DNA from 3 places in the Peribacillus sp. B65 genome. Region 2 is predicted to be linked to each of the others. Evidence: riboswitches for the same ligand, from Rfam matches in the RefSeq annotation. Region 2 holds a riboswitch; each other region holds the start of a gene.

Region 1 (4,256 bases), 1.7 Mb from region 2:
CCTGTGAGAATTCCTCAGCAGCCGACACTTGAAAATCCGCTTTTTTCAATGCTTTAACGATCGTTTCATCACTGCCTGTAACAACGATTTTCAAATCACTTGCTTCTGTATCGAAAATAAAATACATGAGCGTTAAAATGAGCAAAGGAGCTAGGAAGAATAAAGCAAGCGTCCTTCGATCCCGGCGCATCTGCTGAGTAATTCGAGTAACAAGAGAGGCAATTCTCATTTTAAGCCGCCTCCAATCCTTAAAAAAACATCATCAAGCGTTTCCACGGCAAATTGTGTTTTTAAAGCAGCAGGGGTTCCTGCCGCGATGATTTCACCTTCACGCAGCATCGCCAGTTTATCGCATCGTTCCGCTTCATCCATCACATGCGTCGTGATGATGATCGTCTTATCATCTTCATTTCTTAAACGCTCAAGTTCCTCCCAAATCGATTGTTTCAGCAAAGGGTCTATTCCTACTGTCGGTTCATCCAAAATGAGAATCTCCGGATTTTGGATGAGTGCAACCGCCAGTGACAGACGGCGTTTCATTCCCCCGGAATAATACGCAACCCGAACGTTCAAATCATTCGTCAGCTGTACGATTTCAGCTGCATATTGAATGCGTTCCCTTCGTTCCTTTTTCGAAAAACGGTATAGTTTCGCAAAAAATTCGAGATTTTCAGCTCCCGTCAGTTCTGTATATAAAGCATCGGACTGTGCCATATAGCCGACATCCATTAACAGTGCTTCATTTGGCACTTCATGATCCAGAACCGTGACTTTACCCGCATCAGGCTTAATCAATCCGACAATCATTTTAATCAAGGTGGTCTTTCCGCATCCGGATGGACCTAATAAGCCAAAAATTCCGCTTTTTTCAATATTCAGGCTTAATGGCTGAATGACCTTTTTCTGATGAAAACCCTTAGCAATCCCTTCAATGGAAATCGCATTTTTCATGCACACACATCCTCCCTCTTTAATTAACACGGTGTTGAGTGTATCATCATTCTAAGGTAGCATTCGTACTAATACAATCAACACATTTGGAAAAATGTTTAGTGAAGGAGACATTCCATGGCATCGATTCATGAGGATATGGTACAAAAGACGAAAAAGCAGATACAACATCATTTTATTGCACTTGTTGAAGCAGAGGGGTTCTCACATGTATCAGTGAAGAAAATTGCAGAGCGTGCCAACATTAATCGGGGCACATTCTATTTGCATTACACAGATAAATATGAATTGATGGATCACTTACAGCAGGAATTGTTACATGAACTTCAAACCCGCATTACTGCCATTTTGCCGAAAGAAGCTTTTTTGGCTCTTCATCAACAGCAACTTTACCCGCCTTTCGTAGCTATTTTTCAATTCATCAGTGAACATGCCAACGCATTAAGGGCCATTCTTGGTGATCAGGGCGATCCCTCTTTTGCCAAAAAAATAAAGCGAGTATTCGGTGAAATACTGTTGGAGCGTTTGATCAGCCTGCATCCAGCAGCTAAAGATGAAGCATTCCGCATGTATATGCACGCATTCCTGACATCGGCGATTTTAGGGGTGATTCAGGAGTGGCTAGAGAATTGTGAAGAACAAACGGCGGAACAAATGGCGAAAATCCATTTTCAAATCTTGAACTTCATCAGCCAATTGCGCACATTCATCCAATGAACGATTCATCAAAGGCATGTTCCATCAACATGCCTTTAAATCGGATTACATTTTTTCCTCCGCTTTTGCCTCTAAATAACCAACGCAAAAAAACTCATTCAAAATAAATGAGTTTCAAAGCAAAACAAGATATGGATTTTTCGCTCAGCATTCCGGATAGAACACAGGGAATAAATAATTGAATACCGCTAATGAATGTTGGATGCAGTTGATTTACCTTAGGGAAAACAATTTTAAGAACGGATTCTTTTTCTTATCCGTTATCCTTAACTCATCCATGATGATTTGATCCTCATGATCGGCTATCCATTTCCTTAGTGCATCTTTATCCTGGCATTGTGTTAAATATGTCTGGCCACCCTTGCCTGTAGCATTAATAACATATCTATTGAACGTCTTCTCCATAATTGCCCGCCTTTTTAATAAAATGTCTTGAATCTTTAAATACAAATGCAATGCTTTTTTCTTTATCATTTACAAAAGAAACATAAAATATATGTTAGAAAATTTTGATTGGCATCGCATGTTCTGCTTGAAATTATTGAATAAAGTACATCGATGCCGGTTATCATAATTGGATTAATCGAACCTATCATAATGTGCTAACTAATATTTGTCAATACGTTTTCTAAATGTAAATAAAACGTAAATTTTCAGTTTTGTTAAAGAAATATTTTTTTACGATTTAGGGGTTTACAACTGCTAAATGATGGGAGTAGAATACGTTTATCAATTTAATGCATTTCGGCCAAAACTCATGGAAATTGAGTACGGAGGACCCAATCATTTGGGGTTAATTCTGCCTTGCAGAAGGGATGAGATCAGCTCTTTCGCCATCCTACCCGTCAGCTAACTTCGTCGGCTAAAGCGAAGGAGGTCATAAGACCGCCTATTTCGGGAGCTTTTTTTGCACGCTTTTTGTGGCAATACAGCTATTCGATGTTTTCGCAGGTCTTTTTATTATGCCTTTAAAAAGATTCGAAAAGCAGATTGATGATTAAAAGTCATACAGTAGGGATGATCATTTGAGAATGACAAAATTGGATCCGCCAAAAATACTTGTACTTGGCTTTGCCATCCTGATACTTATCGGGGCCTATTTATTGACCCTGCCGATTTCCACAGAAAATGGCCATGGTCTTTCTTTTCTGGATGCTTTATTCACCTCGACTTCCGCTACATGTGTAACAGGACTGGTCGTTGTGGATACGGGATCGACCTTCACCACTTTTGGTGAGTTGGTCATCTTAACACTGATTCAGATAGGCGGCTTAGGGTTCATGACATTTGCGACATTTTTCTTTTTATTATTAGGCAAAAAGATTTCTTTAAAAGGCAGGTTAATTCTGCAGGAGTCGTTAAATAATCTATCCATGGCGGGTGTAGTCAGATTGGTGAAACGGCTTTTAATTTTCACGGCCATCATTGAAGGCATGGGTGCACTTATCTTATCAATTCGCTTTTCTTTTGACATGCCAATCGTTAAAGCGGTCTATTACGGGGTTTTTCATTCCATATCGAATTTCAATAATGCCGGCTTCGATTTAATGGGGGAATTCAGGAGTTTGACCCCATATGTATCGGATCCATTCGTAACCCTTACCGTCGCCTTCCTCATCACGTTTGGAGGAATAGGTTTTATCGTAATGAATGAACTATATGAATATCGGAATACCCATCGTTTATCAGTACATACGAAGATCGTTCTGGCGACTAGCTTAACCCTTACGATTGCCGGAGCAATTTTAATCTTTCTATTCGAGTTCGGCAATGCCAAGACATTGCAGCCTTTATCTTTCATGGGTAAAACGCTGTCATCATTATTTCAATCGGTATCACCAAGGACGGCAGGCTCCAATACGCTGAATATCCCTGATTTAACTCAACCAACATTACTGCTCATCATTTTTCTGATGTTCGTCGGGGCATCACCCGGATCGACTGGCGGCGGGATTAAAACGACTACATTGGCGACGCTTGTCGGTACCGTTTGGTCACAGATTAAAGGAAAGGGTGATGTGGTATTATTCCGTCACCGCATTGTGAGTGAAACTATTTTTAAAGCATTATCCGTCACATTCATTGGTGTATTCGTGGTTTCCATCATCTCCATTCTGCTGACCATCACTGAAAGCGGAACTGACTTTTTGATGATTTTGTTCGAAGCCACTTCAGCTTTCGCCACCGTGGGACTTTCAATGGGTTTGACCCCGGAATTATCACCGGTCGGCCGGATGCTCATCATTTTCACGATGTTTGCAGGACGTGTTGGTCCTTTGACTTTTGCCTTTGCTATCGCCATGAGGCGCAAGCCAGATCCATTCCGACGTCCAAAAGGGAAAATCATGATTGGTTAATAATGAATGAAGGAGCGTAAAAAGATGGGAAAACGACAATACGCCGTGATAGGTTTAGGCAGATTTGGAACCAGTGTGGCCCATAGATTATATACGGCAGGCCAAGAGGTTTTGGGTATTGATGTGAACGAGGAAAGAGTCGAGAATGCGGAACTGAACGTTACCCATGCAGTGATGGCGGATACGACCGAAGAAGAGACATTGAAAGCAATCGGAATCCGTAATTTCGAT
Region 2 (4,256 bases):
ACAACACATGACCGTGATAAAAACGAAAATTACCTGAACTTCTGGGAGCAAGAGGAAATGATTTGGTGTGTTGGTAAACAAGATGAGAGGCTTTATGAATTCGGGGATATTTTCACATCCGGAAAGACGCTTCAAGAAGATACTTACCTACATATCCCAACTAAACTTGAAGTACTTGAATGCCTGGAAGAAGCACGGTTCAAAGTTATCGAAAGCTTTTATCGAAGTGAATTATTCCATGAAAATGATGATGTCATCGCTTTCTCTTCCGATTGCCGCTTCTGGATCGTCCAAAAGTAAGGAAGCGCATTTTAATTCAAAAAAAATCCAGAGTGACATTTCACTCTGGATTTTTTGTATTAAGAAACTTGTTCTAATTCTTTTTTGGAAGGCGGGTTGAATTGACCTTCCCATTTAGAGATAACGATTGCCGCAAGTGAATTACCGATAACGTTTACTACTGTACGTCCCATATCAAGAATACGGTCAATACCGGCAATGAATGCTAGACCTTCAATAGGAATACCGACAGTTCCCAATGTCGCTAAAAGAACTACGAAAGATACACCTGGTACACCCGCAATCCCTTTGGATGTGATCATTAACACTAGCATTAGCGTAATTTGCTCATACATGCTTAAATCGATTCCGTACATTTGAGCGATGAAGATAGCTGCTAACGCTTGGTATAATGTAGAACCATCAAGGTTAAAAGAATATCCAGTCGGAATAACAAATGTAGCAATATGTTTCGGACATCCCGCTTTTTCCATTTTTTCCATGATCTTAGGAAGAACCGCTTCTGAACTTGCAGTAGAGAAAGCAAGAATCAATTCTTCTTTTAGAAGTTTAATCAACGTAAAGATATTGAATCCGACAAATTTCGCAATAAGACCAAGAATGACTATTACAAAGAAAATCATTGTTCCGTAAACAGAAAGCGCTAACTTTCCTAACGGAATTAAAGATTCCAAACCGAATTTGGAGATCGTCACACCGATTAGTGCAAATACACCGATAGGAGCGAATTTCATGACCATGTTAGTTAGGTAGAACATTCCTTCAGCTACACCTTGGAAGAAACGGAATACTGGTTTACCCTTTTCACCGATGGCCGCAATACTAAGTCCAAACAACACGGAGAAGAAAATGATCGCTAGCATATCGCCTTCTACCATGGCTTTAACTGGATTGGATGGCACAATGTGAACGATTGTATCTACGAACGATTCATGCTGCTTAGTTTCTGCTGTATCAACATAGGTAGAAATATCAGTTTGTTCTAGCTTGTCCATATTTACACCAACACCAGGCTGGATGATATTCGCTGAAATTAAACCAACAGCAATCGCTATCATAGTTACTACAACAAAGTATGATATTGATTTAGCTCCAAGTTTACCTACTGATTTTAAATCGCCTACACCTGCAACTGCAACGATAAGACTTGACACAATGATTGGTACTACAATCATTTTAATCATTCGTAGGAAAATGTCTCCGAATGGCTGTAAAAAGTTTTGGGCCGTCTCACTACCATAAAAAATGGCACCAACGATAATCCCTAAAATTAAACCAATGAAAATTTGGCTAGCTAAACTTAATTTGAATTTCTTCATTTACTTTCCTCACCTTCCATAAAGTCTTTGATGCAAAAACATTTTTGTCTCGGTAAGGGAAACAAGATACTAATAAAAGAAAGTAATTTTTCTTTTTTTGAAAAACTCTGTCTTTACGCCGAAAAAAAAGACACTTCATGTGTCGATTTCTTATTGGCGTGAATATTCACACATGTTCCCTTAAAGACGCTGACGAGGTTAGCTGTCGGGTTAGGAATTGGAAACACAAATGCCCTTTCATTTCTGAATTCACCCCTAGCGGATAAAATCCACAAAAATGGGTCCCCCGTTCTTGGAATAAGATTAAGCGAGTTAACTTATAATAAAATATTATACTAAAAATGATAATCTGTAAATATTTATTCGCATTAGTTCTAGAAAAAATCTTTAAATATGTCTGAATATTCTGCATTAGAGACTATTGTATCTATAATTACTCTTCCCGATTTTTAATAATATAAGTTATATTGATATATAATTAATCACTAATTTGACATCACCTCTCTTGATGAAAGAAGCGGTTATTTTTCCAATACGCCAAGTAACAGATATCTTACTTTTTCCCTAGAGGTGAATTTTTTATAAGTTGCTGCCTTCACTTTTCCAAATTGGATTGGGGTAATGAAATAAGAATGGTTCTTCGACACATCCGGCTCCATTAGAATGACGTCACCTACCGACGGTCCGTTTATGATTTCTTGCTTCCCTTCAGCCTTAAGCCCTTTTGTAATGTAATGTTTATCCACATAGCCATTTTTAGTCAATTTGTAAATATAAGGCTGTTTATGGTTTTTTATGGATTCTATAGGAATGGAGGGTACACCGGCTTTCTCATTGGTTATTACAGTAAGATTCACTTTGGATCCCACCAACAAAGCTTCCGTTTCTTCACCTTCCGGTTCGATTAGTGCCTGAAATGGAAATCTGTTATCCTTTTTTAATGACGGCTCTTCAGCGGGATAGGAATGGATGCGACCTATCGTCCCTTTCAATGCCTTTTTTGAATCAGAGGAACTTGCTTTTATAGTCATGCCCACTTCAGCCTTTTTCATTTCCTCTTCAGAGAAATCCCCTTCAATTGCCATATTTGTTGAAACGATGGATATAATGGGATTATTCAGGTTTTTATTGATATTTTTAACTACACCATCAGCCTCACTCGTTGACACGATCGCACTGGACTGCTCCTCAATTGAAGTTATTTTAGCTTCAAGCATTTTCACTTTTTCATTCAAGCTGTTTTTTTCCAGTTCCTGCTTGTACATTTCTTGCTCAATGTTACTTTTAATAAGATCTGAGGAACTTGTTGTTATATCAATTTTCAAGTTTTTTTCCACCGATTCATCAATGGCTGCTTTTTCAGGATTACTGGTCATGGTCCCTTGGTAGGACCTCAACTTCCCTATGTATTCCTCAATACCTGCAATTTCTCCCTCAGATGCCGTTTTCTCCGCTTCCAAGCTCGCTTTAAGAGCATCAAGTTCGGTCGTCGTATACTCAAACAACGAGGAGCCAGCCGTAATCTCATCGCCTTCTTTAACAAGGAATTTCTTAAAATCATTTTTCTTGGTGTCAAAATAGATATCATACTCTTCTACAGGTTTAATTACCCCATTTGTTTGAATAGTATCCGTAATTGTATCTTTTTTTACCTTAGTCCAGTTTTCAACGAAAACAGTTCGTTCCACTTTGCTTTCTTTTTTTTCAATAAGGTATAAGTTAACGGTTATTAAGACTATCGACGCAATGGAGACCGCTGCAATTTTCCATTTCCCGCTCATTCATTTCACCCGCCTTATACAAATACGCCTACTTGGATGTATGCTAAAAAGGCTTTAACAAACCATGTGGCCAGATAGAATAGAACAATCATTAAAAGGACCAAATAACTATTTCGTTCTGAAAACTCCTTTAAATAAAAATATTGCAGAGCAATAATAAGAAATTGAAAAATGGTGATTCCGCTGAAAAAGTGAATGAAATAATCATTTCTGAGAAAATACTGACTGATGATCCCCAATGAAAATGGATTGGCATCGCTGCCTATATCCATTAATACGAATAGAGGAATCAGTAATGTTTTTTCCACTAATTGCAAAACAAAAAGAATCATTTGAACGATGACTAATTTTATATATGGGATATCAGTAACGATCCAAAAGAATAGAGCTGATAAAAATATGTATATGGAAGGGTTGATTATGCCTGTTATTATGTTGCCGCTCATAATCAGCAGCTTTGCTGCTTCGAATTCATCGGCACTCATTTTCGTGATTTCTTTGGAGAATGATTCTGAACCAATGCCAAAATATCCCCCAATGGCGAATACTATAAGACTAAGAAAATATAAAAATAGTAATTTCAATCCAAGCTTTGTGACTGCCTCTGCATTTTGAAGCTGATAACGACTCCGATGAGGCTCTAAAATGCCCTTTAACAATCTGACCTGGTACACCATATGTGGTCCTCCTGCAAAAATTGATATATCTTCATATATTTTATCTTATTTTGGAAACAATTGCAGAAATAAGGAATGAATATACAAAAAAAACACATAATCATTCCCATTCATATTTAAACCCACCATACTAATTTGGAGTTAATACTGATAAATGTCGGGCAAGGACTTTAATGCGT
Region 3 (4,256 bases), 1.7 Mb from region 2:
ATTTCACTTTTTAAGGCCGATGGTGATTTATTTGGGCTTTGCCCTCGCGATAAAAATCATTTGGGAACACAGCGATTATGCTAAGAAAACCCTTTCCATTTTCATCGCCGTCCAAATTATGATCTTAATGGGCTTCAATGAAGAAATCACTTACAATAAAAAACCATCTTTTAAAGAGTTCTATTCAGAAAGCCTTTTCCAGGAAATAAAAGATCATATTGACCTTCCACAGGAAGAGTATCGTGTTGCTAGCATTGGGCTGCATCCTGCAATCGCACAATTTAATGGATTTTACACGCTCGATAGCTATAACAATTTCTATCCGCTTTCTTACAAACATCAATTTCGTCAAATAATTGAAAACGAATTGGCTAAGAATAAAAACATCAGAATCTACTTTGATGAATGGGGAGGACGTTGTTACCTATTTACCGATGAGCTTGGGAAGCATTATATGTTCAAGAAAGGCTCGAAGAAAGAGCTGGAAAATTTGGATCTTAATATGGATGCCTTTAAAGGATTAGGTGGCAAATATATATTTTCTGCCATCCCAATCAACAACGCGAAGGAGAACGGATTGGTGCTAGATGGGGTTTTCACAAAGAAGGGAAGCAAATGGAAAATTCATTTATACAGAGTCATGTGAAAAGGGGGGAATAGAATGAATTCACCGATAGTAACGATTGTTGTACCTTGTTATAACGAAGAAAGCGTTTTGCAGGATACCATTTCCCAGCTTTGTGGATTGATGAGGGGATTAGTCGAAGAAAACGTTGTTTCTGGTCAAAGTAAAGTCCTGCTGGTTGATGATGGAAGCAAAGATCAAACTTGGAAGATCATTTATAAGGAAACGATCAATAATGAATTGGTTCGCGGGCTAAAGCTTTCCCGGAATGCAGGACATCAAAATGCACTCCTGGCAGGATTGTTTACAGCCAAGGAAGCCTCGGATTGTGTGATTTCCATTGATGCAGATTTACAGGATGATATTCAAGTCATCCCTGAATTCATTCGGAAATTCAATGAAGGATGTGAAATCGTATATGGTGTCCGCCAGAAAAGGGACCTTGATTCATTTTTTAAACGGACATCTGCAACTGGTTTTTATAAATTGATGAACAAGATGGGGGTTAACCTTGTCTATAATCATGCCGATTTCAGGCTGATGAGCAGAAGGGCGATCGCGGAGTTGGAACGATTTGATGAAACGAATCTTTTTTTAAGGGGGATTGTCCCGCTTATTGGGTTTAAGACGGATTCTGTTTATTATGACCGAAAAGAAAGATTGGCTGGGGAAACGAAATATCCATTTAAGAAGATGGTTGCTTTTGCGCTTGATGGCATTACTTCCTTTTCAGTTACACCGATCCGGCTTGTATTATGGCTAGGATGTCTTTCCTTTTTCATTAGCTTACTCTTTGGGTCTTACTTTTTATGGTTAAAGTTTTATGGGCAGACCGAAACTGGTTGGACCTCATTAATCACCTCCATATGGTTGATCGGCGGACTGCAGTTGATTGCTGTCGGCTTGATAGGGGAATATATCGGAAAAATCTATAATGAATCCAAACGCCGGCCTAAATATATTGTTGATCTTGATTTATTTAATCCGCTCGATTTAAAAAAACGGGAGCAACTAGACAATGAACGGAACAGTATTGAAAAACTATCTAAAACACACTAACTCCTTTATCCGCTTTTTATTGGTTGGAATAGTCAATACAGCGGTTGGACTTTCCATCATGCTTTTTCTTATGAACGTTCTTGAATTATCATACTGGGTCTCCACCTTTTTCGGCAATGGAACGGGAGCTGTAACGAGTTTTCTTTTGAACAGGACTTTTACCTTTAAAAGTGATATAGAATGGCGGCGAGGAGTTGCCCGTTTCTTTTGCGTCATCCTGATTTGTTATTCCGCCGCTTATTCTATAGGCCAAGCCATTGCGGAATCACTGGAAGGATCCGTCCATTTATCCATACAACAAAATTTGGCTGTTCTCATAGGAACAATCTTTTATACCGTGCTTAACTATATTGGCCAGAAATACTTTGTCTTTAAAAAAAGCAATCTGAGACCAATTCAAGAAGGAAGGAACTAATTAGGTGAATCAGTGGAATAGTGCCCCTATTGGACGGGAATAAAAGCGGAATTTGATATTTAATGCAAGTTTACCCTTTTAATGACGATCCGAGCTGGGGCAGATCTGGTTAATTCATCGCATTCTTCATTAAGGTGATTTTTTTCCTTTTCGGACCACCTTTTGTTCATTGGCCCCTGGATTTTGACCTTTACTTACCTCCTTTCCTACCTTCGAATCATGTCATTGCATGACTTATGTTATATAAGCCAAGAACAAAACCTCACTTACAAAGAATTATTTATTTTTGAGCAAAATTTTCATTTACATTTCCATTTCACGGGAGTATGATAATCAACAGTTTCATATTTCTAAATCGCTTAAACCTTATGGTGCGGGGGACCCGTTATTGGGATTGTTTACAATCCAAGGGGTGAATCCTTTTTAAAAAGGTAGGGCTACTCTTAGGTCCGAATCCGACAGCTAACCTCGTAAGCGTTATATGAGAAGGAAGGTGGAGCTTGTTAGACAAAAAAATTGATGTCTACAGGTCTATTTAGCTATGACTTGTAGGCATTTTTGTGTTTCGTCTAGTTTTTTGCTACAGCTGGGTAACATAAACTTATAAATTAACTATGGTGGTGAAATCTTGATGTTATCTTCTATAAAGAGGTTCTTGATTGGGAGACCTTTAAAGTCAAATGCACTTGGTGAACAAAAGCTTAACAAAACAAAGGCTTTGGCGATATTATCTTCTGATGCTTTGTCTTCGGTTGCATATGGGCCGGAGCAAATATTGATCGTCCTGATCACGGTCGGTGCTGCAGCATTCTGGTATTCCATCCCTATCGCGATCGGAGTATTGATCCTCTTAACTGCTTTGATTTTGTCTTATAGACAAATCATTTTCGCTTATCCGCATGGCGGGGGGGCCTATGTGGTTTCAAAAAACAATTTAGGAGTCAATCCAGGGTTGATAGCTGGAGGATCTTTATTGGTAGATTATATATTAACTGTGGCTGTAAGTGTCTCTGCAGGTACGGATGCAATCACGTCCGCTTTTCCTGGCCTGCATTCCTATAATGTCGTCATTGCCATCATATTCGTGATTCTACTTACAATCCTGAACCTTCGGGGGGTTACGGAGTCAGCCTCTGTTTTGGCCTATCCGGTGTACCTATTCGTTTTAGCCTTGTTCATCTTGATCGGTGTTGGAATTTACAAGATTTTAACAGGAGGAGTTTCACCTGAATTGCACACATCAATCGGGACTCCGGTAGCGGGCATCAGTTTATTTATACTGCTAAGAGCATTTGCATCAGGAAGCTCCGCCTTGACAGGAGTAGAAGCAATTTCCAATGCAATCCCGAACTTTAAAGATCCAGCCCCGAATAATGCTGCGAAAACTTTAATAGCGATGGGTTCATTGCTAGCTGTATTATTTTCGGGAATCGTATTCTTAGCCTATTATTTAAGCATTGTTCCCAGCGCAGAGGTAACGGTCGTCTCCCAGATTGCTGAAGAGATCTTTGGACGGAATTTCATGTATTTCTTCATACAAGGTACGACTGCCCTGATCTTGATACTTGCGGCCAATACTGGCTATTCGGCTTTCCCTCTGCTTGCGGTAAATCTGGCGAAGGATAAATTCATACCAAGGGCGTTTACGATCAGAGGGGACCGATTAGGGTATTCCAATGGAATCATCATACTGGGACTTGCATCCATCATCTTGATTGTCGCATTTGAAGGACATACTGAAAATCTCATTCCGCTTTATGCGGTAGGGGTATTCATTCCATTTACGTTGTCCCAGACTGGCATGATCGTTAAATGGGTTCGCGAAAAGCCAAAAGGCTGGATGATGAAATTAACCATAAATTCAATTGGTGCCATAATTAGCTTTATCGTCACGATGATATTCTTTTTAACCAAATTTACTCAGGTTTGGCCTGTTTTGATTTTTTTACCTATCATCATTTTAATTTTTCATCGGATTAAAAAGCATTATGAAGCAGTTGGTGACCAACTAAGGATTACAACATGCGAGCCGATCTTACCAATTGAAGGAAATATCATTATCGTACCTGTGGCAGGTATAACTCATGTGGTTGAGAACTCTTTAAATTATGCAAAATCGCTCTCAGCAAATCAGGTCATTGCCGTTTATGTTGCTTT

Evidence for each region. A riboswitch is a leader RNA that binds a small molecule or an ion and turns the genes downstream of it on or off. The one in region 2 is predicted to bind cyclic di-AMP.
Region 1: it holds a riboswitch for cyclic di-AMP, as region 2 does, so the genes downstream of both, ACSR9O_RS17755 (TrkH family potassium uptake protein) here and ACSR9O_RS26160 (cation:dicarboxylate symporter family transporter) in region 2, are expected to answer to the same signal.
Region 3: it holds a riboswitch for cyclic di-AMP, as region 2 does, so the genes downstream of both, ACSR9O_RS17510 (APC family permease) here and ACSR9O_RS26160 (cation:dicarboxylate symporter family transporter) in region 2, are expected to answer to the same signal.

Annotation. Positions count from the first base shown of each region.
Region 1 covers NZ_CP195840.1:3,629,609-3,633,864, forward strand. The annotation lists gene ACSR9O_RS17735 (ABC transporter permease) at 1-229, opposite strand, end outside; gene ACSR9O_RS17740 (ABC transporter ATP-binding protein) at 226-951, opposite strand; gene ACSR9O_RS17745 (TetR/AcrR family transcriptional regulator) at 1,069-1,668, shown strand; gene ACSR9O_RS17750 (hypothetical protein) at 1,882-2,142, opposite strand; cyclic di-AMP (ydaO/yuaA leader) riboswitch at 2,405-2,547, shown strand; gene ACSR9O_RS17755 (TrkH family potassium uptake protein) at 2,700-4,025, shown strand; gene ACSR9O_RS17760 (potassium channel family protein) at 4,050-4,256, shown strand, end outside.
Region 2 covers NZ_CP195840.1:5,320,596-5,324,851, forward strand. The annotation lists gene ACSR9O_RS26155 (class I SAM-dependent methyltransferase) at 1-300, shown strand, start outside; gene ACSR9O_RS26160 (cation:dicarboxylate symporter family transporter) at 360-1,619, opposite strand; cyclic di-AMP (ydaO/yuaA leader) riboswitch at 1,792-1,939, opposite strand; gene ACSR9O_RS26165 (efflux RND transporter periplasmic adaptor subunit) at 2,141-3,400, opposite strand; gene ACSR9O_RS26170 (hypothetical protein) at 3,415-4,077, opposite strand; gene ACSR9O_RS26175 (diacylglycerol/lipid kinase family protein) at 4,208-4,256, opposite strand, start outside.
Region 3 covers NZ_CP195840.1:3,577,901-3,582,156, reverse strand. The annotation lists gene ACSR9O_RS17525 (DUF6044 family protein) at 1-646, shown strand, start outside; gene ACSR9O_RS17520 (glycosyltransferase family 2 protein) at 662-1,684, shown strand; gene ACSR9O_RS17515 (GtrA family protein) at 1,644-2,099, shown strand; cyclic di-AMP (ydaO/yuaA leader) riboswitch at 2,446-2,592, shown strand; gene ACSR9O_RS17510 (APC family permease) at 2,731-4,256, shown strand, end outside.